DNA from 3 places in the Pseudomonas gorinensis genome. Region 3 is predicted to be linked to each of the others. Evidence: riboswitches for the same ligand, from Rfam matches in the RefSeq annotation. Region 3 holds a riboswitch; each other region holds the start of a gene.

The links. Region 3 has a riboswitch for cobalamin ahead of AB7933_RS15435 (CbtB domain-containing protein). Riboswitches for the same ligand answer to the same signal wherever they lie in the genome.
Positions count from the first base shown of each region.
Region 1: another riboswitch for cobalamin. It lies ahead of AB7933_RS23150 (ABC transporter substrate-binding protein); the one in region 3 lies ahead of AB7933_RS15435 (CbtB domain-containing protein).
Region 2: another riboswitch for cobalamin. It lies ahead of cobO (cob(I)yrinic acid a,c-diamide adenosyltransferase); the one in region 3 lies ahead of AB7933_RS15435 (CbtB domain-containing protein).

Region 1 is NZ_CP167125.1:5,110,059-5,120,297, forward strand. It holds gene AB7933_RS23120 (hypothetical protein) at 1-167, shown strand, start outside; gene ptrR (putrescine utilization regulator PtrR) at 249-1,142, opposite strand; gene AB7933_RS23130 (aldehyde dehydrogenase family protein) at 1,246-2,637, shown strand; gene AB7933_RS23135 (protealysin inhibitor emfourin) at 2,662-2,967, opposite strand; gene AB7933_RS23140 (M4 family metallopeptidase) at 2,996-4,057, opposite strand; gene AB7933_RS23145 (DNA/RNA non-specific endonuclease) at 4,190-5,119, shown strand; cobalamin riboswitch at 5,202-5,396, shown strand; gene AB7933_RS23150 (ABC transporter substrate-binding protein) at 5,511-6,521, shown strand; gene AB7933_RS23155 (FecCD family ABC transporter permease) at 6,518-7,522, shown strand; gene AB7933_RS23160 (ABC transporter ATP-binding protein) at 7,519-8,283, shown strand; gene AB7933_RS23165 (alpha/beta hydrolase fold domain-containing protein) at 8,665-9,591, opposite strand; gene tspO (tryptophan-rich sensory protein TspO) at 9,591-10,031, opposite strand; gene chrA (chromate efflux transporter) at 10,229-10,239, shown strand, end outside.
Region 2 is NZ_CP167125.1:5,394,045-5,404,283, forward strand. It holds gene cobC (alpha-ribazole phosphatase family protein) at 1-259, opposite strand, end outside; gene cobT (nicotinate-nucleotide--dimethylbenzimidazole phosphoribosyltransferase) at 256-1,311, opposite strand; gene cobU (bifunctional adenosylcobinamide kinase/adenosylcobinamide-phosphate guanylyltransferase) at 1,308-1,829, opposite strand; gene AB7933_RS24385 (cobyric acid synthase) at 1,817-3,283, opposite strand; gene cobD (threonine-phosphate decarboxylase CobD) at 3,280-4,269, opposite strand; gene cbiB (adenosylcobinamide-phosphate synthase CbiB) at 4,262-5,170, opposite strand; gene bluB (5,6-dimethylbenzimidazole synthase) at 5,167-5,817, opposite strand; gene AB7933_RS24405 (cobyrinate a,c-diamide synthase) at 5,810-7,132, opposite strand; gene cobO (cob(I)yrinic acid a,c-diamide adenosyltransferase) at 7,129-7,740, opposite strand; cobalamin riboswitch at 7,820-8,068, opposite strand; gene AB7933_RS24415 (PQQ-dependent sugar dehydrogenase) at 8,168-9,481, shown strand; gene AB7933_RS24420 (C40 family peptidase) at 9,553-10,095, opposite strand.
Region 3 is NZ_CP167125.1:3,372,563-3,382,801, reverse strand. It holds gene cobN (cobaltochelatase subunit CobN) at 92-3,853, opposite strand; gene cobW (cobalamin biosynthesis protein CobW) at 3,857-4,918, opposite strand; cobalamin riboswitch at 5,011-5,210, opposite strand; cobalamin riboswitch at 5,252-5,456, shown strand; gene AB7933_RS15435 (CbtB domain-containing protein) at 5,553-5,741, shown strand; gene AB7933_RS15430 (CbtA family protein) at 5,753-6,457, shown strand; gene AB7933_RS15425 (cobalamin biosynthesis protein) at 6,454-6,846, shown strand; gene cobM (precorrin-4 C(11)-methyltransferase) at 6,917-7,663, shown strand; gene nfuA (Fe-S biogenesis protein NfuA) at 8,106-8,690, opposite strand; gene AB7933_RS15410 (fatty acid cis/trans isomerase) at 8,785-10,239, opposite strand, start outside.

The sequences.
Region 1 (10,239 bases), 1.7 Mb from region 3:
AGGAGTACTTCGCTCCGCGCGCGCCGCAAGCCAAGCGCCAGAAAAGCCTGGTGCTGCAAGTGGCGCTGGGTGTGTTCCTGGGTGGCCTGGCGTTGTGGCTGGTGCAGTTGGGCGCGACGGCACTCATGGCGAAACTGGCCATGGGCACCCTGCAATTCGGCGGCTGAACACGACCCGCAGTGGTAGGAGCGAGCTTGCTCACGAAAAACGCAGGGACACCGCGTTTATCCAGAATGCCCGCGTTATCGTTAACGACCTTCGCGAGCAAGCTCGCGCCTACAGTGGCCGCGCTCCTCCAGCAACTTCACAAAACTGTTCAAACTCTGCGACACCGTGCCCCGTCGCCAGATCAGCCAGGTGTGCAACAGGCGGAAACTGTCCGTCAGCGGCCACACGCTCACCGTGGTAAACCCCGGCATGCTTTCCAGCATGCTGCGCGGCATCAGCGCCAGGCCGGCCCCGGCACTGACGCAGGCGAGCATGCCGTGGTAGGACTCCATCTCGAAGATGCGGCCCGGCACCGCGCCATCCTGTGAGAACCACCGCTCGAAATGGTGCCGGTAGGAACAGTTGGAGCGAAAGGTGTAGATGCTCTCCCCGTTCACATCCTGCCCGCGGGTGATCGGCGCATGGTGCAACGGCGCAATCACCACCATCTCTTCCTCGAACACCGCCACGCCTTCCAGGGTGGCATGCAATACCGGCCCATCCACAAACGCCGCCGCCAGGCGTCCCGACAACACGCCTTCGATCATCGTCCCGGACGGCCCGGTGCTCAGGTCCAGCTCGACCTTGGCGTGCTTCTGGTTGTACGCCGCCAGTAACGCCGGAATGCGCACCGCGGCCGTGCTCTCCAGCGAACCGAGGGCAAATGCCCCCTGGGGCTCCTCCCCCGCCACCGTCGCGCGGGCTTCCTGCACCAGGTCAAGAATGCGCCGCGCATAGCCAAGGAAGTTCCACCCGGCTGGCGACAGGCGCAGGCGGCTTTTCTCGCGGATGAATAATTCCACGCCCAGATCCTGCTCCAGTTGCTTGATGCGCGTGGTCAGGTTCGACGGCACCCGATGAATCAACTGCGCCGCGGCACTGATGCTGCCTTGCTCGGCAACGGCCTTGAAGATTTCCAGCTGCACCAAGTCCAAATCATTCTCCAATCGTGAACGTATTGCTCAATATTATTCAGTTTCCAGAAAAGATGCAGCCCCGTAGGCTGACCCCAATCCACTCATTCAGCCGGACGGTGCCATGAACGCTATCACCCACCAGACCCACGCCCTGTCGATCAGCCCCACTACCGGGGCGACGGTCGGCAGCTACCCCTACGAAACCGAAGCCCAGTTGGACGCCGCCCTCAACCGTGCCACCCACGCCTTCCGCACCTGGCGCCGCCAGCCGGTCAGCGAGCGCTCGGCCCTGTTGCTGGCCCTGGCCGCTGCCCTGCGTGATCAAGCCGAAGAGATGGCACAGATGATCACCTTGGAAATGGGCAAACCCATCGTCCAGGCCCGTGCCGAAATCGAGAAATGCGCCCAGCTCAGCGAGTGGTACGCGGCCCACGGCCCGGCCATGCTCGCCCCGGAACCGACCCTGGTGGACAACGGCACCGCCCATATCGAATACCGCCCGCTGGGCCCGATCCTGGCCGTGATGCCGTGGAACTTCCCGGTGTGGCAAGTCCTGCGCGGCGCGGTGCCGACGCTGCTCGCCGGCAACACCTACGTGCTCAAACACGCGCCGAATGTCATGGGCAGCGCCTACCTGATGAAAGCCGCGTTCGACAAAGCCGGCTTCGCCGAAGGCTTGTTCGAAGTGCTCAATGTGACCCAGGAAGGCGTGTCAAAAGCCATCGCCGACCCGCGCATCGCCGCCGTTACCCTCACCGGCAGCGTGCGTGCCGGCATGGCCATCGGCTCCCAGGCCGGTGCCGCGCTGAAGAAATGCGTACTGGAATTGGGCGGTTCCGATCCGTTCATCGTGCTCAACGATGCCGACCTCGATGCCGCCGTCCAGGCCGCCGTGATCGGCCGCTTCCAGAACAGCGGCCAAGTCTGCGCCGCCGCCAAGCGCCTGATCGTCGAAGCGGGTGTGGTGGAAGCCTTCACCGCCAAGTTTGTCGAAGCCAGCCGTGCCCTGGTGATGGGCGACCCGACCTCGACCGCCACCTACGTCGGCCCCATGGCCCGCTTCGACCTGCGCGACGAACTGCACGCCCAGGTCCAGGCGACCCTGGCGCAAGGCGCGACCCTGCTGCTGGGCGGCGACAAAGTAGCCGGCGCCGGCAACTACTACGCGCCGACCGTACTGGCCGACGTCACCGACCAGATGACCTCGTTCAAAGAGGAACTGTTCGGTCCCGTGGCCTCGATCATCACCGCCCGCGACGCCGACCATGCCGTGGCCCTGGCCAATGACAGCGAGTTCGGCCTCACCGCGAGCATCTTCACCAGGGATCCAGCCAAGGCCCGCGACATTGCGAACCAGCTGGAAACCGGCGGGATCTTCGTGAATGCTTTCAGCGTCTCCGACCCTCGGGTGGCGTTTGGTGGCGTGAAGAAGAGCGGCTTCGGTCGCGAGTTGTCGCACTTTGGCGTGCGCGAGTTCTGCAACGCGCAGACCGTTTGGCTGGATCGCAAGTAAGTTCGGGCAGGCCCTGAGCCTGCCTCAACAGCGAATATGCCGCCGCACACACTGCACCAGCCCATCCAGCGCCTGCGACTTCACCGGCGCCAGCACGCAGACCGTGTGCTCACGCTCGCCTTCCGTCACGGTCAACGTGTAATGCACCTGGCTTGGGTTGCCGGGTTCTGGCGCGGTGCTTTGCGGCAACTCAAAGAAGTTTGACGCCTCGATCAGTTGCCGCAATTCCTGCTGGTCCGGCTCGGGCAGCGTGTCCAGCTGCACCGTACGAGGTTTGGCCAGCCCCGGAAAAAACGCCGGCCCGCCGTTTTCCTTGATCGAAATTTGCATGGCTGCTCCTCACCGCACAGGCGGTTTGTCACACATGAATGCCAACCGCTTTCCAGCCCTCCTTGACCGCCTTCTGCTCATCCTTGTTCGCGCCATACAGTCGACCGGCGATATCGTAGGTAATCCGCGCGAAGCGCAGGAACCCTGAGTTCGGCCGCAAGCGCGCATCGCGCAATGCGTCATACCAGATCCGCCCCGCACGTTCCCAGGCAAACCCACCCAGCTTCGTGGCCACCTGATAGAACGCATGGTTGGGAATGCCAGAATTGATATGCACCCCGCCATTGTCCTCGTAAGTCTGTACGAAATCATCCATATGCCCCGGTTGTGGGTCCTTGCCCAGCAACTTGTCGTCAAAGGCAGTACCGGGTGCTTTCATCGAGCGCAGCGCAATGCCTTTGATCTTGTCGGTAAACAACCCTTTGCCGATCAACCAATCGGCATCTTGCGCCTTCTGCTGCAACGAGTACTGTTTGATCAGCGAGCCAAACACATCCGACAACGACTCGTTCAAGGCGCCGGATTGATTGAAATACATCAGCTTGGCTTCATCCTCGGTCACGCCGTGGGCCAATTCATGGCCAATCACATCAAGCGCGATCGTGAACCGGTTGAATAATTGCTGATCGCCATCACCAAACACCATCTGGGTCGAGTTCCAGAACGCATTGTTGTAGTTCTGGCCAAAATGCACGGTCGCGTCCAGCGCCATACCGGCATCGTCGATGGAGTTGCGGTCGAAGACCTGGTCAAAAAAATCGAACGTGGCGCCCAAACCGTCATAAGCTTCGTCTACCGCCGCATCGCCGCTGGCGGGCTGCCCTTCGCCGCGGATCAGCTTGCCTGGCAGGCTATCCGTGCCCTCGGCGCCGTAGATCGAACGCCGTTTGCCGGCGCCCATGGCCAAGGCCATACGGGCCGGGCCATGAGCGGGCTCGGCGACCATGCGCAACGAGCGGAACGTGCTGTCCTTGGCGCGGGTACGTAGCGCGACGTCCCGTTGCGTTTTATTACCGTTACGCGCGATCTGGTCGAGGATGTAAGGCGGGATCAGGCAGAAAATCGCCTGGCGCGGGTGGCGAACACACATGGGCTGGCTCCTTTTGGCGGGTAATGAACGTCCGGGTCACCGGTTCAGGATAGCCCTGCTGCGGGCACCTGGCCCTAATTGTCATGAACCTGTGTTGCAGTCGTGTTTACCCAAGACTGCGAGGAACTCGCGATGCCAGCACGCAAAGCCAAAATTGACCTGACCCACCGCCCCCGGCTCGTCGATCTACGCCCGTTGATCCCGGCCACCCCCAGCCTGATGGAAGCCAGGGCGGCGACGCCCCGTGTGACGCCCGCCAAGGATTTGCAGGACCGGCGTGGCTACGCACCCGACTTTCTCAGCGGCTTCGCCGTGCCGTGGCCCACGGTGGATGAGGCATTGGCAACTGACGTCCAGCCGCTGCGCCTGGACTACACGCATTTCTCGGTGACCCTGTCACGTTCCCGACGGATGGCGCTCTATGTGGGCGTGAATATCGACGGCGGACAGGCGGTGGATATCGTTCGCAGCAACGACACCTGGGCCTACGACGGCCGCCTGCCCATCAGCGCGCAGATTGGCGACGAGCTCTACACCAACAACGGCCTGGATCGCGGCCACCTGGTGCGACGACAGGATCCCAACTGGGGCGACGAGGCCAACACCGCCAACCTCGATACGTTCCATTTCACCAATTGCTCGCCGCAGATGAGCGGGTTCAACCAGAAGACCTGGCTGGAGCTCGAAGACTACATTCTCGACAACACACAACGCTGGAAGGCCCGGGCCACGGTGTTTACCGGCCCGGTGTTGGCCGATGACGACCGTGTCTACCGCGGCGTGAAAATCCCCAAGGCATTCTGGAAAGTGGTGGCCTACCTCGGCGACGACGGCAAGCCCTCTGCCAGCGCCTACATGATCGACCAGAGCCGTGAACTCGGTCAGCTTGATCTGGTATTTGGCCAACTGCGGACCTACCGGCGCAGTGTGATCCAGATCGAGCAATTGACCGGCATCCGTTTCGCCAACCTGGCCGACTACGACGGTTTCAGCAATGAAGAGCGCGCAACGGGGACGCGAATTGAAGCACTGATCCGCGGCCCTGAAGATATACGCCTCTGACCGGCTACCGCGGCTTTATGTGGGCGCGAGCCTGCACGCGCCTACAGAAAGCCGCCATTCGGTTCCCCCTCCCCAGCCCAATCGACTACCATACCGCGCCGGTTCCCAAACGGGACTAATAGGGAATCCGAAGCGCGGTACCCCCGCGTCAATCGGAACTGCCCCCGCAACTGTAGATGCCGAGCCTGCTCCTCAACGCCACTGGATACCCTCCGGGAAGGCTGGAGCCGGGTGACGACGCATCAGTCAGGAGACCTGCCGGCCCAGTAAAACCACTAACCGGCGGGGTGTCCGGGAAGGACATCCTTGGCTGCCTCCACCGCAGCGTCCGAGGGCGTATTTCCGAACCGTACCTCCCCAGTTCCACGTACGGCTCCCAGGAGATTGCCCCATGCTGCCACGCGTTACCGCCCTGCTCACCGGCCTGGGCTTCTGTGCCCTGGCCCAGGCGACGCCCACCCACTACCCGCTGACGCTGGAGAACTGCGGCAGCACTCTGACCTTTCAGCAAGCGCCCGCCCGCAGCGTAACCATTGGCCAGGCGGCGACCGAGATGCTCTACGCCCTGGGTGTGGGCAACACAGTGGTCGGCACGGCGTTGTGGTTCAACAACGTGTTGCCGCAGTTCAAGGCACAGAACGACACCATCGAGCGCCTGGCCAACAATGAGCCAAGCTTCGAAGCGGTCATTGCCAAGCGCCCGCAACTGGTGGCCGCCGAGTTGGAATGGGTGGTTGGCCCACAAGGCGTGGTCGGCACCCGCGAGCAGTTTCATGAATTGAAGATCCCCACCTACCTGCTGCCGTCCGACTGCGAAGGCAAGAACAACCTGGTGGGCGCCGACGGCACACGCCTGGAGCCGTTCCGCATCGACACCATTTATAAAAGCATCAGCCAACTGGCCGAGATTTTCGACGTGCCGGACCGCGGCCAGCAACTGAACGAGGCGCTCAAGGCGCGCCTGGCCAAGTCCGTCGCCACCGCCCGCAACAAGGGCCTCAAGCAGGCCAGTGCGCTGGTGTGGTTCTCCAGCGCCGAAATGGCCAGCGATCCCTATGTGGCCGGCCACAAGGGTGTCCCCGAATTCATGCTGCAAACCCTCGGCTTGCACAACGTGGTGCAGTCCGATGAAGAGTGGCCCGCCGTCGGCTGGGAAACCCTCGCCAAAGCCAACCCCACCTTCCTGGTGATCGCGCGCATGGACCGCCGCCGCTACCCGGCCGACAACTACGAACAGAAACTGGCCTTCCTGCGCAGCGACCCGGTGACACGCAACATGGACGCGGTGAAACACAACCGCATCATCATCCTCGACGCCATGGCCCTACAGGCCAGCGTGCGTACTTTCGATGGGCTCGACCAACTGGCGAGCGCCATCGACAGCTACGACCTGCCCAAATGAGCAGAACGCTTCTCGCCCTGGCGCTGCTGTTGATCGCCATACTGGCCGGCGTAGCCATCGGCGAAACCGCCATCGAGCCGCAGGTAGTGCTCCAGGTGTTGGCTAATAAACTGTGGGCCGCCGGCTACGCGCTGGACCCTATCGACGAAGGCGTGGTGTGGAACTATCGCCTCACTCGCACGCTGGTCGCCGCCGCCTGCGGTGCGGGGCTGGCCACATGCGGGGTGATTCTGCAGTCGTTGTTGCGCAACCCCTTGGCCGATCCCTACCTGCTTGGCATCAGCGCCGGTGCCTCGACCGGCGCGGTGCTGGTGGTGCTGATGGGGGTCGGCGGTGGCTTGATCTCGCTGTCCGCCGGCGCCTTTGCCGGGGCGATGGCGGCGTTTGCGCTGGTGATTTTGCTCGCCCGGGCCAGCGGGTCGTCGAGCGGCACCGGCCAGATCATCCTGGCAGGCATCGCCGGTTCGCAGCTGTTCAACGCGCTGACCGCGTTCCTGATCACCAAGTCCGCCAGCTCCGAACAGGCGCGCGGCATCCTGTTCTGGTTGCTGGGTAATCTCAGCGGCGTGCGTTGGTCGTCGGTGTGGCTGGCGGTACCGGTGGCCGTCGCGGGGTTGGCGGTGTGCCTGTGGCACCGCCGCGCACTGGATGCATTCACCTTCGGCAGCGACTCGGCGGCGTCCCTCGGCATCCCGGTGCGCCGCGTGCAATTTGTGCTGGTGGGCTGCGCGGCGTTGGTCACCGCGGTGATGGTGTCGATTGTCGGCTCCATTGGTTTTGTCGGCCTGGTCATCCCTCACGCCGCACGCCTGTTGCTCGGTACCGGGCACTCACGCCTGCTGCCGGCCAGCGCCTTGGGAGGCGCATTGTTTTTGATTACAGCCGATGTGCTGTCACGCACCTTGATCAAGGGCCAGGTCATTCCGGTGGGCGTGGTCACCGCACTCGTCGGCGCGCCGGTATTTGCGCTGATCCTGATCGGCCGGAGGAATGCGCGATGACGGTGCTGAGCTGCACGGCCCTGGGCTTCAAGGTGCGAGAGGCCCAGTTGCTGCGCGATATTCACCTGCAAGTCCAGTCGGGGGAAACCTTGGGTATCGTCGGGCCGAACGGCTCCGGCAAATCGACCCTGCTCAAACTGCTCGCCGGCTTGCGCGCACCGGCCAGCGGCGAGGTGCACCTGGGTGGTGAGCGTTTGGGCGCGCTGTCCCGCCGCGCCATCGCACAACGCCTGGCGGTGGTGGAACAACAGGCCGACACCGACGATGCCATCCGCGTATTCGACGCCGTGGCACTGGGCCGCACACCGTGGTTGTCGGCGCTGAGCCCGTGGTCCAGCGAAGACGATCGCATCGTGCGCCAGGCCCTGCACGACGTCGACGCCACCCACCTGAGCCAACGCGCCTGGCGCAGCCTCTCCGGCGGTGAGCGCCAACGCGTGCACATCGCCCGCGCCCTCGCGCAACGGCCACAGATCCTGTTGCTGGATGAGCCGACCAATCACCTGGACATCCAGCATCAACTGACGATCTTGAAAGGCGTGCAGGCATTACCCGTCACCACCTTGATCGCCCTGCACGACCTCAACCAGGCACTGACCTGTGACCGCCTGGCCGTGCTGGATCATGGGCGATTGGTGGCACTGGGCAAACCGCTGGAGGTGCTGACGCCGCAACGCTTGCAGGAAACCTTCGGCGTGCAGGCGCATTACCTGACAGACCCGTTCGACGGCGTGCAGATACTGCGGTTGCGCTCGAACTGAGATTTAACAACGCGGCCCAACAGTGTCATCGGGGGCGAGCCCTAATGCCAGTCAGTCAAGGAGGAAAACGGTAACTCTGGAGAGCGGGCTAATTGTGGAAAGCGGGCTTGTTGTGGCGAGCGGGCTTGTTGTGGCGAGCGGGCTTGCCCCGCGTTGGGGCGCAAAGCGGCCCCAAAACCTGACGATTTAATAGGCCTGTATAAACGCGGTGGCCTTACTGGGGCTGCTTTGCAGCCCAACGCGGGGCAAGCCCGCTCGCCACAACAAGCCCGCTTCGTTTTCCTCCTTGACTGACTGGCATTGGGGCAAGGCCCGTCATACGAAAGCCCATGATGGGTACCTCTTGAAGCAAGGGCCCATCAGGCAAGAACCGCGGCAGGTTTACGGTGCTACAGCGATCCGGCGCGCGACCCACGCCCGACTATAGGCCAGTACGTTCTCGGTGATCGCCAACGGAAAATGGATAAACCCATGGGCCGCCTCCGGCAGCAGATGGGCTTCCACCGTCCCCCAGCGCTCAGCAATGAGCAGGGTGTCATCCTTGAGCGGGTCCAATGCCCCCACAAACATCAACGCCGGCGGCAACCCGCTGAAGTCGCCATACAACGGCGACAACGGTGGCTGTCGCCGCTGCTCATCGCTCAACCCTGGGGTCAGCCTGCGCAACGCATCCACCATGCCAGGCCCATCCAGCAACAACGTCTGCGGGCCCGCCGCGCGTACGCTGGGAGTGCCGGCCAAATCATAGACGCCGTAATACAACACCGCACCGCTCACGCGCTGGAGCAAATCCGGCCACTGCTTCAATGCCAGCAACGTCGCCGCCGCCAAGTGCGCACCGGCCGATTCCCCCACGACAATCACCGGCAACCCGGCAAATTCGGCGCAGTCACCCAACAGCCAGCGCGCGGCGCTCAAACAATCCTCCATCAGCCCTTCTATCGGTGTATCGACCGCCAGCCGATAATCCACCGACACCACCGCCACCTCGCACGCGTTCACCAGGCCCAGGTTGAGGTCATCATCCATCTGCGCATTGCCGATCACCCAACCGCCGCCGTGGATATCCAGCACCACGCCCTTGGGCTTGCCGCTCGGCCGCAAGATACGCACGGGGACTGCACCCACGAATTGAGTCTCGGCCAGCGGCGCCCGCTTGAACGTTTGACTGACCCGCAACAACGCCTGAATCAAACGCGGTGTCACGCGATTGCGGATTTTGAAGCGCGGCAGCCAAGTGAGCTTTTGGTTGAAGCGGCGCATTTGAGCCAGTTCAGGCGCACTGGCGGGCCAGGGTTTATGGGCCATCAGCGGTTATTGCGCAAAATCGAGAAATTCAACGCCGCCGCCACGCACAGCCACGCCAGGTACGGGAACAGGATCAGCCCGGTAATCAGGTCCAGGCGCACGGCCAAGACCACCATTGCGGCGACGGTGAGCCACAACAACACGATGATCAGCATACCGGCGAGCAACTGATGCGCACCGAAAAATACCGGTGTCCACAGCGTGTTCAACGCAATCTGCGCCGCCCACAATGCCAGCACCGGCTGGCTGTCGGGGATCAGGCTCAAGCGGTAACCGGCCCAGGCCAACAGCAGGTAGATAATGCTCCAGGCCACCGGGAACAGCCAGTTGGGCGGGGTGAAGTCGGGCTTGACCAGGGATTCGTACCAGGCACCGGGCTTGAAAATGACACCGGTGCTGGCGGCAGCGGCGCAAGCCAGGAGGAATATAAAGAAGGTCATCGTCTGTCCTTGGCTGAGTTCAGTGGCGTGCAACGGGGAAGTCTTTCTGCATGCATCTTCAATGGCTCCAGCACGCGCGCAAAAATTCCATCCGGCGTGGCGATTTGCGCGAGCGGGCGCCTCTTCTGTGCGTCATCAAAATTCGCTAAGGTGCCTCGATACCCTAGCCTATTTTGCCCTTATCGAGACCCTGCACCTTGGCCCACTC
Region 2 (10,239 bases), 2.0 Mb from region 3:
CTTCCCAGGCGCCGAAATGCAGTTCCTGCAGATCTTTTTCCAGGCTCACCGGCAGGTTAAGCGTCGCACCCAATTGCTGGGCAAAACGCGCACAGCGTTGCAGCGGCGAACTGATCACGCGGTCCCACGGCCCCTGACCCAGCACCGCGGCGTGCATCTGCGCCCACCCCTGATCGGTGAGCGCATCATCGAGGCTGCCGCGCAGGCCGCCACCCAATTCGGTTTCGCCGTGGCGCAGCAGGTCCAGGTGCAAGGTCATGCCGGGCGGTCTGCCACAGCGGCTTCGGCGAATGTCGCCATCTGCCCGTGCAACGCACAGGCCAGGCGCAGTAACGGCACCGCCAGCGCCGCACCGCTGCCTTCGCCCAAGCGCAGGCCGAGGTCCAGCAACGGCTGCGCCTCGAGGCGTTGCAACACATGGCGATGGCCGGGCTCGGCGCCACGATGGCCAAACACCAGCCACTCGCGGCAGGCCGGGTTCATGCGCGTGGCGACCAGCGCGGCGACGCTGCAGATAAACCCGTCCACCAGCACCACGATGCCGGCCTGGGCACACGCCAGGTAGGCCCCGACCAGCGCCGCGATCTCAAAACCACCGAGGTTGAACAGGGTGTGCAATGCATCATCGCGCTGCCCGGCATGCCGGGCCAGGGCGCGCTCGATGACCGCCACTTTGTGGCTCACGCCTTGGGCATTCAAGCCCGTCCCCGGACCGGTCAGGTCACTCACCGGGCAATCGAGCAAGGCGCAGGCCAACGCACTGGCAGCGGTGGTGTTGCCGATGCCCATCTCGCCGCCGATAAACAGCTGGGTGCCGTGCTCCACGGCGCGCTGGACGCTATCCCGCCCGGCTTGCAGCGCCAGGCGCCCCTGCGCTTCAGTCATCGCCGGGGCGTTGACGAAGTTGGCGGTGCCCGCACCGATATTCAAGTGACGCACGCCGGGCAGTGCCAGCGACGTCGTCACGGTACCCAGGTCGATCACTTCCAACTGCGCATCCAGCTGCCGCGCCAACACACTAATCGCCGCGCCGCCGCTGACAAAGTTATGCAGCATCTGGCCGGTAACGGCCTGGGGATAGGCCGACACGCCCTCCGCCACCACGCCGTGGTCGCCGGCAAAGATGGCGATCCACAGGTGTTCGACCGACGGCTTGACTCGGCCTTGCAGGCCCGCCAACTGCACGGCCAGCGCTTCCAGCTGGCCCAGGGAACCGGCCGGCTTGGTCAATTGCTGCTGGCGTGCCAGTGCTTGTTCGTATGCTTGAGCGTCAATCGCCTTACAGGGATTAAGCCACCAGGTGTCAGTCATAACGCAGTACCTTTCAACGTCAGGGGCAGGCCGGCCACCGTCAGGACAACACGCTGACAACGCTCGGCCAAGGCTTGATGCAGCCAACCGGCTTCATCCACATAGCGGCGAGTCAATTCGCCCAGCGGCACGACACCCAAACCGGTCTCGTTGCTGACAAAAATGATTTCACCTGGCAGCGAGGCCAGGGTGTCCAGCAGTTGGTCGCGTTCCAAGACCAGGCGCTCGGGGTTGTCGAGCATCAGCAGGTTGGTCAGCCAGAGCGTGAGGCAATCGACCAGCAGGCAGCGGCCGGGCGCGGCGTTGTCGCGCAGCACCCGGGCCAGTTCGAGTGGTTCCTCGATCAGCCCCCAGGTGTCGGGGCGACGCTGGCGATGCAGGGCGACGCGGTCGTGCATTTCGCCGTCCAAGGGTTGGCTGGTGGCGATATAGAGGACAGGCAGGCCGCTGTCGCTGGCGAGTTTTTCAGCCAGGCGGCTTTTGCCGGAGCGCGCACCGCCGAGAATCAGTTGACGCATGGCGCGACTCCACATAAACGGCGCAATAACCCGGTATCCAGGTGATGCTCCACCAAGTCCGCCAATCGCTCGATATCGCGCTCGCGCAACGCGTGGTAATCCACGGCCTGTACCGCCTGCAAACCGGCCCAACGCAACAAGGCACTGCAGGCGGCGGGCGTCTCGAACACGCCATGCAGATAGGTGCCGAGGATTTGTCCGTCCGCGCTCTGGGCACCGTCGCAGCGGCCATCCTCCAGGCGTACCGCGGCGCGCTCCAGCGCACTGCCCGACGTCACGCCTGCGTGGATCTCATAGCCACTGACTTCGGCATCCTCCAGCAGCAGGCGCCCGCGCACATTGCGCAGTTGTTTCTCTGCTTCCAGGGTCGTACTGAACGCCAGCAACCCCAGACCGTCACTGGAACCGGGAAGCCCTTCCAGGCCCAGTGGGTCGTGGACCTGCTCGCCGAGCATTTGCAAACCGCCGCATATCCCCAGCACCTTCCCGCCATAGCGCAAGTGCCGTGTCACGGCGGCGTCCCAGCCGTTGGCGCGCAGGTAGGCCAAGTCGCTGCGAACGCTTTTCGAGCCCGGCAGGATGATCAGGTCGGCCGGCGGAATCGCCTGGCCCGGGCGGACAAACTGCAAATCCACCTGGGGATGCAGGCGCAACGGATCGAAATCGGTGTGGTTGCTGATGCGCGGCAGCACCGGCACCACCACCCTGAGCACCTGCGCCGCCTTGTCGATCTGGCGCTGGTCGATGCCGTCCTCGGCCTCCAGGTGCAGGTCCATCACATAGGGCAAGACGCCCACGACCGGTTTGCCGGTGCGTGCTTCCAGCCAGTCCAGCCCTGGTTGCAGCAACGCGATATCGCCGCGAAAACGGTTGATGATAAAACCCTGGACCCTGGCCTGTTCGCTGGGCGACAGCAATTCGAGGGTGCCGACCAGGTGGGCGAACACTCCACCCCGATTAATGTCGGCGATCAGCAGCACCGGGCAATCCACCGCCTCGGCAAAGCCCATGTTGGCGATGTCATTGGCGCGCAGGTTGATCTCTGCCGGGGAGCCCGCGCCTTCCACCATCACCACCGGGTAGGCTGCGCTCAACCGCGCATGGGAGGCCAATACTGCCTGCATCGCGATGGCTTTGTAGTCGTGATAGGCCACCGCGTTCATGCTGGTCACCGCGCGCCCATGGATGATGACCTGGGAGCCGGTGTCGCTGTTGGGCTTGAGCAGCACCGGGTTCATGTCGGTGTGGGGCGCCAGGTTCGCCGCCTGGGCCTGCACCGCCTGGGCGCGACCGATCTCGCCGCCTTCGGCCGTCACGGCACTGTTGAGGGCCATGTTCTGCGGCTTGAACGGCACGACCGCCACGCCCTGGCGCACCAGCCAGCGGCATAGCGCGGTCACCAAGGTACTTTTGCCGGCATCGGAGGTGGTGCCCTGCACCATCAGCGTACTCATGCAACGTCCTTATAGGCGGTCAGCGCTTCATCCAGGCGCAGCCAATCTGCTTCCGTGTCTGGCAGGCCGAAGCGCAGGCTGCTGTCGTGTACGAACAGACGCAGCAGGATGCCGCGCTGGGCCATGAATTCGTGCAGCCGTTCGGCGTGCGGGGTGATCAACCACTGGAACAGGGCGCAACCGCCCTGGGGCTGAAAACCATGCCGCTCCAACAATGCGAACAAGCGCTGGCCGGCTTCAATGCAACGCGCGCGCTGTTGAACCTGCCCGGCGGTGTCGCGCAGGCAGGCCTGGCCCAGTGCTCGCGTCGGACCGCTGACGGCCCAAGGTCCGACCTGTTCGGCCAATAGCTTGAGCAACTTGCGTTCGGCCAGCACAAAACCCAGTCGAACGCCGGCCAGGCCGAAGAATTTACCGAACGAGCGCAGCACGATCAGGCCGACCTGATGGGCCTGGCCCGCCAGGCTCAACTGCGGGGTCACGTCCATAAAGGCTTCGTCCACCACCAGCCAACCGCCACGCTGGGCCAGCCGTGTATGCCAGTCGAGCAGGCGTTGCGGCGCCAGGCTCAGGCCCGTGGGGTTGTTAGGGTTGACCACCACCAGCACATCAAGGCTGTCGAGAAAGAAATCGACCTCTTGTTCCTGCACTTCGCGCACCACGTAACCCGCGCGGCGCCAGGCCTCGGCGTGCTCGGCATAACACGGCGACAGCACGCCGACCTTGCCGGCACGCCGCAGGCGCGGCAGCAGCTGGATTGCCGCCTGGGAACCCGCCACCGGCAATACGTGCGCCACCCCGTAATATTCGCTCGCGGCCTGCTCCAGACCGTCGTCGGTTTCCGGCAAGCGTGCCCAGGCCCGCTGTGGGATCTCGGGGATCGGCCACGGCCATGGCGCCAGGCCACTGGACAGGTCGAGCCAATCGGCTTCGGCAATGCCGTATTGAATCGCCGCCTTGCGCAGGCGGCCGCCGTGTTCAAGCATAGAATTGCGCCCCTGCACATAGGATCAGCAACCACAACCATACGCCGCGTTGCACCAGTTGCCAGCCACGGTCGATGGCGTCGGCATCGGCCGGTGGACCTTCTCCCAACTGAGGGCGCTGGTGCACCTCACCATGATAAATCGCCGCACCGCCCAACTCGACGCCCAAGGCGCCTGCGCCAGCGGCCATCACCGGCCCGGCATTCGGGCTGTCCCAGGTCGGCCCCTGGGTGCGCCAGCATTTGAGCGCCAGTCGAGTCTTGCCCAGCAACGCGTAGGTCAAGGCCACCAGGCGCGCAGGCACATAGTTGAGTACATCGTCGATCTTCGCCGCGGCCCAGCCGAAGCGTTCGAAGCGTTCGTTGCGATAGCCCCACATCGCGTCGAGGGTGTTGCTCAGGCGGTAGAGCACCACACCCGGCACGCCGGCCACCACGAACCAGAACAGCGCAGCAAATACTGCGTCGCTGCCATTCTCCAGCACCGACTCGGTGGCGGCACGGGCGACTTCAGTACGGTCCAGTTCGCTGGTCTGGCGGCTGACCAGGTAGCTCACGCGCTTGCGGGCCTCATCCAGGTCATCGCTGCGCAGGGCCTGGGCCACCGGAATCACATGCTCGCCAAGGCTGCGCATGCCGAGGGCGCAGTACAGTGCGAGCACCTCCAACACCCAACCGATATAGGGTGCCCACGACAACGCGGTGGCCAACAGCGTCAACGGCACCACCGCAATCACCCACGCGGTCACGCCGTGGCTGCGCCAGCCACGGCCACCGCTATTGAAACGTTGCTCGATGCGTCCGGCGAAATTGCCAAACGCCACCAGCGGATGCCAGCGCCTGGGTTCACCCAGCAGCGCATCCAGCGCCACCGCGGCGACACACAGCAAGGCCACACTCATTGACTTGCTCCCCACACATTCTCATACAACATGTCACTCAGCGGACGCGGTTCGGTCCAGCCTTCGAGCTGCAGCATCGGGGCCGGGTAGAAGGCGTCGACCGGCCCCAGGCACAGCACCGCCAGGGGTTTCGCGCCAGGCGGCAAACCCAGCAGGTCGGCCAGGGCCCGGGGTTCGAACAGCGAGACCCAGCCCATGCCCAAGCCCTCGACGCGCGCGGCCAGCCACAGATTCTGAATCGCGCAGGCCAGGGAGGCCATGTCCATTTCCGGCAAGGTACGTCGCCCGAAGATATGCCGCTCGCGATCGTCCATCAGCGCCGCCACCAGCACTTCGGCGCAGTCATGGATGCCTTCGACCTTGAGCTTCATGAATTCATCGGAGCGCTCGCCCAAGGCTTCGGCGGTGCGTATACGTTCTTCCTCCACCAGTTGCTGGATCTGCCCTCGTAACTGGCGGTCGCTGATGCGGATAAAGCGCCAGGGCTGCATCAGGCCGACGCTGGGCGCCTGGTGCGCGGCCTGGAGCAGGCGATGCAGCAAGTGCGGGGCCACCGTGCCGCCGGTGAAATGGCGCATGTCGCGGCGTTCGGCGATGGCGCGGTAAACGGCGTCGCGCTCGGCCGGGGGGAAAGCGTTGTCACTCATGGGACTGGGCTGACTCAAGGTCGGGCGCAAACAGCGCAGCAACCGCACGGGGATTGGAGGGGAAGTAGAAGTGCACGTAGGAAGCGGTCATCCGCCCTTGCCGATACACCGCCTCGGCACCCCGCCCGCCGTTGGGGCTCAAGCCACGGGCGATCGGTTGCCAGTCGGTGCTGGTCAGGGAATGGTGGTAGGTGTGCCCGCGCAATACGCCTTCCGGCAACTCGACGCTTTGCAGGGCAAGGGCCGCCAGTTTCTTCTGCATCACCGCATCCCCCTGCAACAGGCCGACCAGCTCGGCACGGGTGCCGTCGACATCGGTGAGCGAGTCCAGCAGGTAGAGCATGCCGCCACACTCGGCAAGCAAGGGTTTACCGGCAGCATGATGGGCACGGATGGCATCGAGCATCGAGGTGTTTTCCGCCAGCGCCTGGTGATGCAGCTCCGGGTACCCGCCTGGCAGATAGAGGCTGTCGGCCTCGGGCACTTGGCGATCATGAATCGGTGAGAAAAAGCGCAACTCGGCCCCCATCGCCCGCAATAGATCCAGGCTGGCGCCATAGGTGAAGGCAAAGGCTTCGTCACGGGCCACGGCGATGCGCACACCGGCGAGCAGCGGTTCGGCTTCGATCACTTCAGGCGCGGCGAAGGTCACCGGCGGCGGCAAGGCAACTTCACAACTGTTGCCCAGGGCCTGGGCAGCGGCGTCCAGGCGTACGTCGAGGTCATTCAGTTCGCTGGCTTGCACCAGGCCAAGATGGCGGCTGGGCAACTCAATCCCGGTTTCACGGGACAACGCGCCGTACCAGCGCAGGCCTTCGGTGAGGCTCCCTTCGAGCAGTTGCGCATGGCGCAAGGTGCCGACACGGTTGGCCAACACACCGGCAAACGGCAAGTCCGGCTGATAACGCGCCAGGCCCAGGGCCAGGGCACCGAAGGTCTGGGCCATGGCGGTGCCGTCGATCACCGCCAGCACCGGCACACCGAAGTGCCGCGCCAGGTCGGCGCTGGACGGCGTACCGTCAAACAGGCCCATGACGCCTTCGATCAGGATCAGGTCGGCCTCCCCTGCCGCTTCCCACAGCAAGCGACGACTTTCCTGCTCGCCAACCATCCACATATCCAACTGATACACCGGCGCACCGCTGGCGCGTTCGTGGATCATCGGGTCGAGGAAGTCCGGGCCGCATTTGAACACGCGTACTTTGCGCCCCAGGTTGCGGTGCAAACGGGCCAGCGCAGCGGTGACCGTGGTTTTGCCCTGGCCGGACGCCGGTGCGGCGATCAGTACGGCCGGACAATGACGGGGCTGATTCAAAGTTCGACGCCCTTCTGTGCCTTGATACCGGCCTGGAACGCGTGCTTGAGCATGCCCATTTCGGTGACGGTGTCACCCATCTCGATCAACTCCGGCTTGGCGCCACGGCCGGTAACCACCACGTGCTGCATCGGCGGACGGGCTTGCAGGTCGCTCAATACCTGGTCCAGGTCGAGGTAGCCATGCTTGAGGGCGATGTTCAGCTCATCCAGCACCACTAGGCCGATGCTCGGGTCTTGCAGCAGTTCGCGAGACACGGCCCAGGCGGCCTCGGCGGCGGCGATGTCGCGCTGGCGGTCCTGGGTTTCCCAGGTGAAGCCTTCGCCCATGACGTGAAAGCGCACTTGTTCGGGGAAGCGCCGGAAGAACAATTCTTCGCCGGTGCTGTTACGGCCTTTGATGAACTGCACCACGCCGCACTGCATGCCGTGGCCCATGGCGCGCGCGAGCATGCCGAACGCAGAGCTGCTTTTGCCTTTGCCGTTGCCGGTCAGCACCAGCAGCAAACCGCATTCGTTCGGGGAATTGGCAATGCGCTCGTCAATCACGGCTTTTTTGCGCAGCATGCGCGCCAGGTGGCGTTCGTCGCGGTCGGGGGAATCGGTCATGGCAGCTCTCCGTTGGGGCTGGACAAAAACGGCGGGCAGGAAAAAACAAAAACAGACAGCCAAGCATCGCCCACCGTGATGCTGTTGGATGATCCAGGCCGGTCTCCGGACTCATGAGTGGCTCGCTTTATAGAAAGCAGGCCGACGCTGCGCCTTCCCATATCGCAGCGCGATACAGTGGCCAATAGCACCGTCTTGACTCATTTACCGTTGCGGGGGCAGCGCCGGAATTGCGGCAACACTGTGTACAAGTGCGCTCACTCACCGGCTTCCCTGTTTCACTCAGTCGACCCTTGGGTCACAGAGCACCTGAAACAAGTCGCGAAGGTTAGTGGGTTGGGGGGGGAGCGTCAATTAAAGCTGGCCTTGCACTTGAACCATCGTGCCGCAGCACTCCTCTACCCTTACAGGCATTCAGGAGAAAACCATGCATAAAACAAGACTCACCCTACTGATCATGGTCGCAGGCACCCTCGCTGCCTGCGGAGAAAGCTCGACCTTGAAGGTATCGGATGGCACCGGCCCTTCGCCCCAACTGCCAGAGCCCAACAAGACCCTGATCCCCACCGTGAATATCGCCCCAGCCATTGGCTGGCCTGCTGGCATGAAGCCAACCGCCGCCGCGGGCACCCAGGTGACAGCGTTCGCCGAAGGCCTGGATCACCCTCGCTGGCTGTATGTGCTACCCAATGGCGATGTGTTGGTGGCCGAAACCAATGCGCCGCCCAAGCCGGACGACGCCAAGGGTATTCGCGGCTGGGTAATGGAAAAGGTCATGGGCCGCGCCGGTGCCGGTGTGCCCAGCCCGAACCGCATCACCTTGCTGCGCGATGCCGATCACGATGGCGTCGCCGAGACCCGCACGGTCTTCCTGGAGAATCTCAACTCGCCGTTCGGCATGACCCTGGTGGGCAACGACCTCTACGTGGCCGACTCAGACAAGCTGCTGCGCTTTCCCTATCAACCGGGCGAAACCGCAATCACGCAGGCCGGCACCACGGTGGTCGACCTGCCGGGCGGCAGCATCAACCACCACTGGACGAAAAACGTGGTGGCCAGCAAGGACGGCAGCAAGTTGTATGTGAGCGTCGGTTCCAACAGCAACGTCGGCGAGAACGGCCTGGAAGCGGAACAAGGTCGGGCGGCGATCTGGGAAGTCGATCGCGCCAGTGGCCAGCACCGGATTTTCACTTCGGGCCTGCGCAACCCCAACGGCATGGCCTGGGAACCGCAGAGCGGCAAGCTGTGGACCGCGGTCAACGAGCGCGATGAGATCGGCAGCGACCTGGTGCCGGACTACATCACCTCGGTCAAGGATGGCGCGTTTTATGGCTGGCCATTCAGCTACTACGGGCAACATGTGGATGTGCGTGTCACACCACAGGACCCGGCCCTGGTCGCCAAGGCGGTCGCGCCAGACTACGCCGTCGGCCCGCATACCGCTTCGCTGGGGCTGACCTTCGCCGAAGGCAGCAAATTACCTGCACCGTTCGTCAACGGCGCCTTTATCGGCCAGCACGGGTCATGGAACCGCAAGCCGCACAGTGGCTACAAGGTGATCTTTGTGCCGTTCGAAGGTGGCAAACCCAAGGGGCAGCCAGTGGACGTGCTGACCGGGTTCCTCGACAAGGATGAGAACGCTATGGGCCGGCCGGTGGGTGTGGTGATCGATCAGCAGGGGGACCTGCTGGTGGCGGATGATGTGGGGAATAAGGTGTGGCGGGTGTCTGCAGTTAAGTAACTTTTCTCAAGACCACCACAAAAAATATGGGAGGGAGCTTGCTGCCTCCCACATTGGGTTCGGTTTCTGGCTTAGGGATTGCGGGCCAAGTGCTCAGCCGGCAACACGCGCTTGGCACTCAGGTAGGCGTTCTGCCAATAGGCTTTGGACAAGGTGTCCAGCTTCACCGTACCGCCCGTTTGTGGCGCATGCACAAAGCGCCCTTCGCCTACATAGATCCCGGCATGACTGACCTGTGATCCACCACCGGTGGCGAAGAACAGCAAGTCACCGGTCTGCAGGTTTTCTTCGCTGACATCCTGGGCGCGCATCACGATCAATTCGCGAGTGGTGCGCGGCAGGGAGATGCCAGCGGCATCGCGGTAGACGAAGCCGATCAAGCCACTGCAATCAAAACCCGAATCCGGCGTATTGCCGCCCCATCGGTAAGGCGTGCCGACCAGGCCCAGCGCGCGGAAGAGCACATCTTCAGCAGCAGGCGAGAAACTTTGGCTGGAATAGTTGAACACCGGCTTAGGCTTGGCCGCTACGTGAGCGGGTGGCGGTGTGCGGCTTGCGCAGGCGCTGAGGAGCGCGGCGCAAACAATAAGAATCAGGCGGGCCGAGGTCGACATGTGCAGAACAATCCTGGTCTGGATGCGGCTTTCGCTGCCGAACGCTGAAAACCAGAACGCGCAAGCAAAGCTTGCGCGAACGGATTACAACAATATCCAGGGATTCTAGCGCTTACACGTCAAACTTCAAGTATCACTTTAACT
Region 3 (10,239 bases):
GGCAAGCCCGCTCGCCACAACAGGCCCGCTCGCCACAGTAAGCCCGATTGCCACAACAGCCTGGCTTGCCACAGCAAGGGCATCTCGTGTTCTAACTGTCTTCTTCTATATCCAGCAACAGGTTTTCCAGGGCTTCACGGTACGCCCCCGGCGCCTGCCACATGCCCCGCTGCTGGGCTTCGAGCATGCGCTCGGTCATGTCGCGCAGGGCATCCGGGTTGTGCTGCTGCACAAACGCCCGGGTATCGGGGTCGAGCAGGTAGGCGTCGGCGAGCAAGGCGTATTGGTGATCGTCGATCAACGCGGTGGTGGCGTCGAAGGCAAACAGGTTGTCCACGGTCGCCGCCATCTCGAACGCACCTTTATAGCCATGGCGCTTCACGCCTTCGATCCACTTGGGGTTGGCAGCGCGGGAACGGATCACCCGGTTCAGCTCTTCCTTCAAGGTACGCACCCTGGGCAAATCCGGCTGGCTGTGGTCGCCATGGTAGCTGGCGGCCTTGTCGCCACTCAGGGTTTCCACGGCGGCAAGCATGCCACCCTGGAACTGGTAGTAGTCATTTGAATCAAGCAGGTCATGCTCGCGGTTGTCCTGGTTCTGCAACACCGCCTGCACCTGGCTCAGGCGCTGGGCGAACTGCTCGCGGGCGGCGGTGCCCTCATCGCCAGCGCCGTAGGCATAGCCGCCCCAGTTCAGGTAGACCTCGGCCAGGTCCTCGCGGCTTTGCCACAGGCGGCCGTCGATCGCACCCTGCACGCCCGCGCCATAGGCACCGGGCTTGGCGCCAAAGATGCGCCAGCCAGCCTGCTTCGCCGCCGCCTCTTCGTCCAGGCCCGACTCAAGCAACGCCGCACGCTCGCTGCGCACCTTGGCCGCCAGCGGGTTCATGTCGTCCGGTTCATCCAGCGCCGCCACCGCCTGCACCGCTGCGTCGAACAGGCGGATCAGGTTAGCGAAGGCATCGCGAAAGAACCCGGAAACCCGCAGCGTGACGTCGACGCGCGGGCGATCCAGCAGGCTGATCGGCAGGATTTCAAAATCATCCACGCGCTGGCTGCCCGTGGCCCACACCGGGCGCACGCCCATCAGCGCCATGGCCTGGGCGATATCGTCGCCGCCGGTACGCATGGTGGCGGTGCCCCACACCGACAGGCCAAGCTGGCGCAGGTGGTCGCCATGGTCCTGCAAATGCCGCTCGAGAATCAGGTTGGCCGATTGAAAACCGATGCGCCAGGCTGTGGTGGTCGGCAGGTTACGCACGTCCACGGTAAAAAAGTTACGCCCGGTGGGCAGCACGTCCAGGCGCCCCCGGCTCGGCGCGCCACTGGGCCCGGCGGGCACAAAGCGACCACTCAAGGCATCCAGCAGGCCACGCATTTCGGCGGGGCCACAAGCATCCAGGCGCGGCGCCACGACGATGCGCAGGCTTTCGATGACCGCTTTCACAGCCTCCCAACCCGGTTCTTCCAACTGTTCGAGCGGGCCTTCCAGCGCCTGCTCGATCAAGCGCGCTGCGTAGCGCTCCAGGCGCTCGCGGGTGTCGCCGGCGGTACGCCATGACTGTGGATCGATCGTTTGCAGGACCTGGGGCCGGCGACCGGTCCACGGCTCGGCCAAGGCGCAGTCCAGCGGATCGAAACCCAGCTCGAACGCCTTGGCCAATACGCGCAGCAAACTCGATTGCGGGCCACGCCCGTCGCCACGCGGGATGCGCAGCAACGCCAATAAGGTATCGATACGCAAGCGGCCTGCGGGCGACTCGCCAAACACATGCAGACCATCGCGTATCTGCGATTCCTTCAAGTCACACAGGTAGGTATCCAGGCGCGGCAACCAGATCGCCGCGTCGGCGTCGCTGTCCAGTTCCAGTTCCTGGTCGATGCGGGTTTCGCGCACCAGTTTGAGGATGTCTTTTTGCAGCTCACGGGCGCGGCGCGGGTCGAGCAATTGCGCCTCGTAGTATTCGTCGGCCAACAGCTCCAGGTCGCGCAACGGCCCATAGGTTTCGGCACGGGTCAGCGGCGGCATCAGGTGATCGATGATCACTGCCTGGGTGCGGCGCTTGGCTTGGGCGCCCTCGCCCGGGTCGTTGACGATAAACGGGTAGATATTCGGCAGCGGGCCCAGCAACGCGTCGGGCCAGCAGTTTTCCGACAGCCCCACGCCCTTGCCCGGCAGCCATTCCAGGTTGCCGTGCTTGCCGACATGGATCACGCCGTGGGCGCCGTAGGTGTGGCGCAACCAGAAGTAAAACGCCAGGTAAGCATGCGGCGGTACCAGGTCCGGGTCGTGATACACCGCGCTGGCGTCCACCTGGTAGCCGCGTGCGGGCTGGATACCGACGAACGTCTGGCCCAGGCGCAGGCCGGCAATCATCAGGCGGCCGTCGCGACACATCGGGTCGTTGTCGGGCGAGCCCCAGCGCGCCAGTACCGCTTGGCGGTTGGCCTCGGGCAAGCGGCTGAACATCACCGCGTAGTCGTCCAGCCCCAGGCTTTGGTGGCAGGGGCGCAGGTCGAGGCTGTCCAGGTCGTTGGTGACACCGCCGAGCAGTTCATGGATCAGCGCCGTGCCGCTGTCGGGAAGCGTCTCCGGCACCGGGTAACCTTCGCTGTGCAGGGCGCGCAGGATATTCAGCGCGGCGGCCGGGGTATCCAGGCCCACGCCGTTGCCGATGCGGCCATCACGGGTCGGGTAGTTGGCCAGGATCAGCGCGATACGCTTATCCCCATTCGGCACCCGCGCCAGTTCGACCCAGCGTCGCGCCAGTTCGGCAACAAAGTCCATACGTTCCGGCGCGGCGCGGTAGCACACCACGTCCGACTGGCTGCGCTCACTGCGCCAGGCCAGGTCTTTGAAGCTGATCGGCCGGCTGATAATCCGCCCGTCCAGCTCCGGCAAGGCAATGTGCATCGCCAGGTCGCGCGGGCCGAGGCCCTGTTCGCTGGCTTGCCAGCCGGGCTGGTTGTCCTGGGCGCAGATCGCCTGGATCACCGGGATATTGCGGCGAAACGGGCGTAGATGGGGGGCTTCGGGGCTGGATTGGGCAAAGCCGGTGGTGTTCAGAATCACCGCCGCATTGACTTCATCCAGCCAATCCTCGACCACCGCCAGGCAGCCGGGCTCTTTCAAACTGGCCACCGCCACCGGCAACGGGTTAAGGCCCGCTGCCTGCAAACGCTGGCAGAACACATCGATAAAGCCGGTATTGGCCGCCTGCAAATGAGAGCGATAGAACAGCACCGCCGCCACCGGAAACTCCGGGTGCCACTCCATTTGCCAATCATTGAGGCGGGCATTGGCTTGATGCGGGTGATAAATCGCAGTACGCGGCAGAGTGTGTGGCTCGGCCCAGGCGTAGTCACGCTGCAGATAAGCGCTGGCCAGGCAGCGATAAAAATCCAGGGCATTGCCCAGGCCACCCTGGCGCAGGTACTGCCACAAGCGGTCGCGTGCCTCAGCGGCCACGGTGCTGAGGCCACTGAGTTCCGGGTCCGGGCGATCATCACCGGGCACCAGGATCAACGTGACGCCGCGCTCGGCCAGTGCCACCAGGCGCTCGATACCGTAGCGCCAATACCCGATGCCACCATGCAGCGAAATCAGGATGACCTTGGCATGGCGCAGCACTTCATCGACATACAGATCGACCGAGGCGTGGTTCTGCACCTGCATGGGGTTGGCCAGGCGCAGGCTCGGGTAGTCCTCGGGCAACTGCTGGGCGGCTTCGGCCAGCAGCGCCAGGCTGGAATCGCCGCTGCACAGAATCACCAGCTCGGCGGGGGTTTGCCCCAGGTCGGCGATATTGTCGTCCGCGACGAAGCCGCCGGGTTGAGTCCTGAGCAGGTGCATGGGTTAAACGTTGAGCGCTGCGCGCAATTGCGCTTCGAGGCCCGCCGCGTCCAGCGCCTGGCCGATCAGCACCAGGCGCGTGATGCGCGCCTCGTCGGCCCCCCAGGCGCGGTCGAAGTGCTTGTCGAAACGCGTGCCCACGCCCTGGATCAGCAGGCGCATCGGCTTGTTCGGAATCGCCGCGAAGCCTTTGACACGCAGGATGCCGTGCTGCACCACCAACTGGGTCAGCGCGTCGAGCAACAGTGCCTCATCGGCCTGGGGCAGGTCGATGGAGATGGAGTCGAACGCGTCGTGATCGTGGTCGTCTTCACCGTCATGGTGATGATCGTGATGGCTGTGGCGGCCGTCGATATGCTCTTCGGAGCCAGCGCCCAGGCCGATCAGCACGTCCAGGGGCAGGCGACCGCTGCTGGCTTCGACGATCTTCACCGCGGGTGGCAGCTCTTCGGCGACTTCCAGGCGCACGCGGGCCAGGTCCTCGGGGCTGATCATGTCGCACTTGTTGAGGATCACCAGGTCGGCGCTGGCCAACTGGTCGGCGAACAGTTCATGCAACGGCGATTCGTGGTCCAGGTTCGGATCAAGCTTGCGCTGGGCGTCGACCTGGTCCGGGAAGGCGGCGAAGGTGCCGGCGGCCACCGCCGGGCTGTCGACCACGGTGATCACCGCGTCGACGGTGCAGGCGCTGCGGATTTCCGGCCATTGGAAGGCTTGCACCAGGGGCTTGGGCAAGGCCAGGCCAGAGGTTTCGATGAGGATATGGTCGAGGTCGCCGCGACGGGCCACCAGTTCGCGCATCACCGGAAAGAACTCTTCCTGCACGGTGCAGCACAGGCAGCCGTTCGCCAGTTCATACACGCGGCCGTTGGCTTCTTCCTCGGTGCAACCGATCGAGCATTGCTTGAGGATCTCACCGTCAATGCCCAACTCGCCGAATTCGTTGACGATCACCGCAATGCGACGGCCCTGGGCGTTGTCGAGCATGTGGCGCAGCAAGGTGGTTTTGCCCGAGCCGAGAAAGCCGGTAACGATAGTGACGGGAAGTTTGGCCAGTGTTTTCATCGGATGCCCTTGGGGGCGGGCATACGGGACGATAGGCCCTGCGTGGCGCGCAGCAGCAGATTTCGTCACCGGATCACCCCGCCCGGTTGAATTGGAAAATCGGTTGCGAGGCAGGTCTCCTGGCTTGGGGCTTGCGGGTCTTGCGACCGGCGCTGGCTGCGCCTTCCCGCCGCAATGGCAGTGGCGTGGCAGTCAGATAAACCCTTCACAGTTGCGGGGGCAGCCGCGGCTTGAACCGCGTTCCCTTCTTAGCTTCGGCCTGGGCCGAAGAACCTCGAAGGTGCAAGGCTACAGGGGCTCGGTCAATTTGACTACCGTCGCTCTGCATGCTTTCCTACACGCCTTGTTTCGGGTGCCCTTCACAGGGTGAAACGGGAAACCGGTGAGTCATAGCCTTATGACCAGTCCGGTGCTGCCCCCGCAACGGTAAGCGAGTGAAGCGTCAGATCCACTGTGCCTGTACGGCATGGGAAGGCGACGCTTTATAGACCCAGTGTCCCTCGCAAGCCCGGAGACCGGCCCGAATAACATCAGATAACAAACCCGCGGTGGGCGGGCGCTGTTAAAACCCTGCGTGCCCGGCTCGCGGGGTTTGCATGCGCTCGTTTCACCCTGAACACGATAGGGACGCGCCATGTCGATCATCAGCAGCACTTCGCACACCGCCAGCAGTACCGCCACCCTCAGCCAACGCCTGACCGCCGCCATCGGCGCCTCGATCCTGGGCGCGTGCCTGGTGTATTTCGCCGGGTTCTCGCATATCGAGGCGGTGCACAACGCAGCCCACGATACCCGCCACAGCGCCGCGTTCCCGTGCCACTGAGACCTGCCGACATGATCAAACGTATTGCGCAAACCGCAGGGTTCACCGGCTTGCTGGCCGCCCTGCTGCTGACACTGCTGCAAAGCTTCTGGGTCGCTCCGCTGATTCTGCAGGCGGAAACCTTCGAAAAGGCCCCGGCCGCGACTGAAGTCGTGCACGAGCATGCCGCTGGCGCCGCTGCGCACACCCATGACGCCGAAGCCTGGGAACCGGAAGACGGCTGGCAGCGCGTGCTGTCGACCACCGGCGGCAACCTGGTGGTCGCCGTCGGCTTCGCCCTGATGCTGGCCGGCCTCTATACCCTGCGCGCACCGACCCGCACGGCCCAAGGCTTGCTGTGGGGCCTGGCCGGCTACGCGACCTTTGTGTTGGCGCCGACCCTGGGCCTGCCGCCCGAGCTGCCGGGCACGGCCGCCGCCGACCTGGCGCAACGCCAGATCTGGTGGATCGGCACGGCCGCCTCCACTGCGGCCGGTATTGCGCTGTTGGTGTTCGGTGGCAACTGGCTGCTTAAAGGGCTGGGCGTGGCGATCCTCGTGGTGCCTCACGTAATCGGCGCCCCGCAGCCGCAAGTGCATTCGATGCTGGCGCCAGAGGCACTGGAAGCACAATTCAAGATCGCCTCGCAGTTGACCAACGTCGCCTTCTGGCTGGCCCTGGGCCTGATCAGCGCCTGGTTGTTTCGCCGCAACCGCGACGATCAATACTCGGCATGAAACTAGCGGTCGGCCTCGGTTGCCAGCGGGGCTGCGAATTGCACGCCCTGCTGGCGCTGTTTGACACGGCCCTCGCCGAAGCGGGTATCGAGCGCCAGCACATCACCGCACTGGCGAGTCTCGACCGCAAACAGGACGAGCCGGGGTTACTGGCCCTGGCGCATAGGTTGAACCTGCCATTGCAGTGCTTCAGCGCCGAACAGTTGGCCGCGTATGAAGGCCGTCTGAGCCATAAATCAGCGGTCGCCTTTGCCCACACCGGCTGTTACGGCATCGCCGAAAGCGCCGCCCTGGCCCTGGCCGAACAGCTCTCCCCAGGCCCTGCCCGCTTGCTGATCACCCGCAAGAAAACCGCCCAGGCCACCTTTGCATTGGCCTGCGCCGGCTGAAAAATCGATAATTGCGTCTTCCGATCATGAGCAATCTTCATGCTCGCCCGTTTTTCGACAGGAATCCTCCATGACCGTCTACTTCATCGGTGCCGGCCCCGGCGACCCGGAATTGATCACTGTCAAAGGCCAACGGCTGATCCGCAGTTGCCCGGTGATCATCTATGCCGGTTCGCTGGTACCGGCGGCCGTGCTGGAGGGGCATCAAGCGCAACTGGTGGTCAACAGCGCCGAACTGCACCTGGAGCAGATCATCGAGCTGATCAAGACCGCCCACGCCAACGGCCAGGATGTGGCGCGGGTGCATTCCGGCGATCCGAGCCTGTATGGGGCGATCGGCGAGCAGATTCGTCATCTGCGCGAGCTGGGCATCCCGTTCCAGATCATTCCGGGCGTGACCGCAGTCGCCGCCTGTGCCGCGCTGCTGGAGGCCGAACTGACCTTGCCGGACATCGCCCAGAGCGTAATCCTGACCCGTTACGCCGATAAAACCCGCATGCCGGCCGGCGAGGACTTCGACAGCCTGGCCCGCCACGGCACCACCATGGCGATCCACCTGGGGGTCAACCACCTGGAGAAGATCGTCGCAGAGCTGCTGCCGCACTATGGCGCGGATTGCCCGATTGCCGTGGTGCACCGGGCAACCTGGCCGGATCAGGATTGGGCGGTGGGCACACTCAGCGATATTGCCGACAAAGTCGCCGCCAAGGGCTTTCGGCGTACGGCGCTGATCGTGGTGGGCCGGGTGCTGGCGAGTGACAGTTTCAGTGAGTCGTCGTTGTATCGGGCGGGGCATGCGCACCTATATCGACCTTGACTATTAACTTCATAAAACCAAAGCAATACATTGATTTAACTGGATAAATAAAAAATAAATGTGGGAAGGAACTTGCCCCCGATGGCGGTGCATCAGCCTACTCACGAGGCGACTGACATGCCGCTATCGGGGGCAAGCCCCCTCCCACATTTGACCCTCCTTGTCAGGGAGATAGCGTCAGCATTCGAATTTGATTTTTTAATTCACAAATCATCAACAACACACTGATTTAACTGAATAAATGTAAAAAATGTGGGAGGGGGCTTGCCCCCGATGGCAGTGTGTCAGCCTGCTCATGAGGCAACTGAGGCACCGCTATCGGGGCAAGCCCCCTCCCACACTTGATATTCAGCGTTAGATAGATTGCGTAAATAACTGAATTTTAATAATAAAAAACGGCGCTCACGGGGCGCCGTTTTTTTGTTCGCAGTGAACGCCTTACTCAGTAGTAGGCATTTTCTTTCTGCGTGTGGTCGGTCACGTCGCGTACGCCCTTGAGCTCCGGAATCCGCTCAAGCAGGGTGCGCTCGATGCCTTCGCGCAACGTCACGTCGGCCTGGCCGCAGCCCTGGCAGCCGCCACCAAACTTGAGCACGGCAATGCCGTCATCCACTACGTCGATCAAGCTGACCTGACCGCCGTGGCTGGCCAGCCCTGGGTTGATCTCGGTTTGCAGGTAGTAGTTGATACGCTCGTTGACCGGGCTGTCGGCGTTGACGTTCGGCACCTTGGCGTTCGGAGCCTTGATGGTCAATTGGCCGCCCATGCGGTCGGTGGCGTAATCCACCACGGCATCGTCAAGGAAGGCTTCGCTGAAGGCATCGATATACGCGGTGAAGCTTTTCAGCCCCAGGGCGGTGTCTTCCGGCTTTTCTTCACCGGGCTTGCAGTAGGCAATGCACGTCTCGGCATACTGGGTGCCAGGCTGGGTGATAAAGACGCGGATACCGATACCTGGGGTGTTCTGCTTGGACAGCAGGTCGGCCAGGTAATCGTGGGCGGCGTCGGTAATGGTTATGGCAGTCATGGAAACTCCTCACAGGCTTGCCGGCAGTTTACGCCAAAATATTACGCAGGTACAAAGTCCCAGTAATTTTGTCGGAAAAGACTCAACAGCCACGTCAGAGGTTTTCATAGCGGTTCATATCCAGCACCCCTTCTTCCACCGGCGTGGTTTCGCGGATGTAGGTCGACAGGTCATGGAAGTACTGCCAGAACTGCGGATGACTGCGACGTATGCCCCAGCGGTCGACAATCTTCTCGAAACCCTGGGCGTCCCTGGCGTCCTCCATGGCCGCGACGAACTCCGGCACTTGCTCGGCTGGCACGTTGAACATGAAGTTCGGGTAGCTGCCGAGCACCCCTGGGTAGATCGTCAGCGTATCCAGGCCCGGCTGATAGCGATAAGCCTCACCCAGCATGAACGCCACATTACTGTGGGCACGGTTGCGCAGCAGGCTGTAGACCTCCCGCTGGCCGCTGCGGGTTTCGACGCGCAGCATCGTCGCTTCAGGCAGTTGCCCAATGACCTTGAGCCCCGCCGCCGGGCGCGATGTCAGGCGACTCAGGGCCTGCTCGGCGTCGCGCAACGCCGGGTCGATCCCCGGCCGTGAGCAGTACGCGCCGGCACAACGATTGATCGGGTCCGGGGCGGCATTGAGGTCGCCATAGCGGGCCAGCAGCTGGTTGGCGAAGTCGCGCTTGGGGTCCTTTTCATCAAGCTTCAGGCCGGTGGGCTTATCGTCGTCGATCGACTCATAGTCCAGCCACAGCTTGACCTTGCCGCTGTTCTGGTACCAATCGTCGAGGAAATCATCCCGCGAGTTCGCCGGCATCAGGCGCAGGAAGTTCTGCTCGGCGCCATTGCGGATCAGGTCGAAGTACAGGCGAGTCTGGGCCTGGTGCGACACATTACCGAACACGTCAAAGTTGACCACCAGTTGGTAATAGGTGCGTTCGAGCAACGGATAGTCGAATAGCCACAGCGTCTGCGGCACCTCACCGATCAGGCCCTTGTTGACCGAGGCGCTGTCGAAGTGGCGGAAGATGCTCAACAGCGCATTGTCGTTGCCAGCCCACAGCGTCGACCAACTCGGTGCTGGCAGTTCGGCATAGCTGTCGCGACGCAGGGCTTCGTACTGGTTGCGCTTGTCGCGGTACTTGAGCCATAGGCTGAGCACACTGCCCACGTCGTCATTTTGCCCAGGCATCGCCAACAATGGCGTGGCCTGGCCGCGATAGCGAGCATCGGTGATGTACAGGTCATGATCGGGCGCCTGGAACAATGCCCAGAAATTGTCGCGGATCACATCCGTGGCAATCTGCCCCCGGCATACGGGCCCGCGGATGAAGGTGCGGACAAAATACTCGGCGTTATCCAGCATGAACTGGTAACGCGCCTGCGCCGGGATCGCCTCGAACGTCTCGAACGGGTTGGCGCGGCGGCCAGGGCCGTAGCCCGGCAACGCACTGACCTGCCAGTCGCCGCTGTAGAACAGGGCTTTGACCCGCGCCATTTTCTGCGCGCTCAACGGGTACGTGATGTGGGTCTTATGGACGATCACCCCTTGTATTGG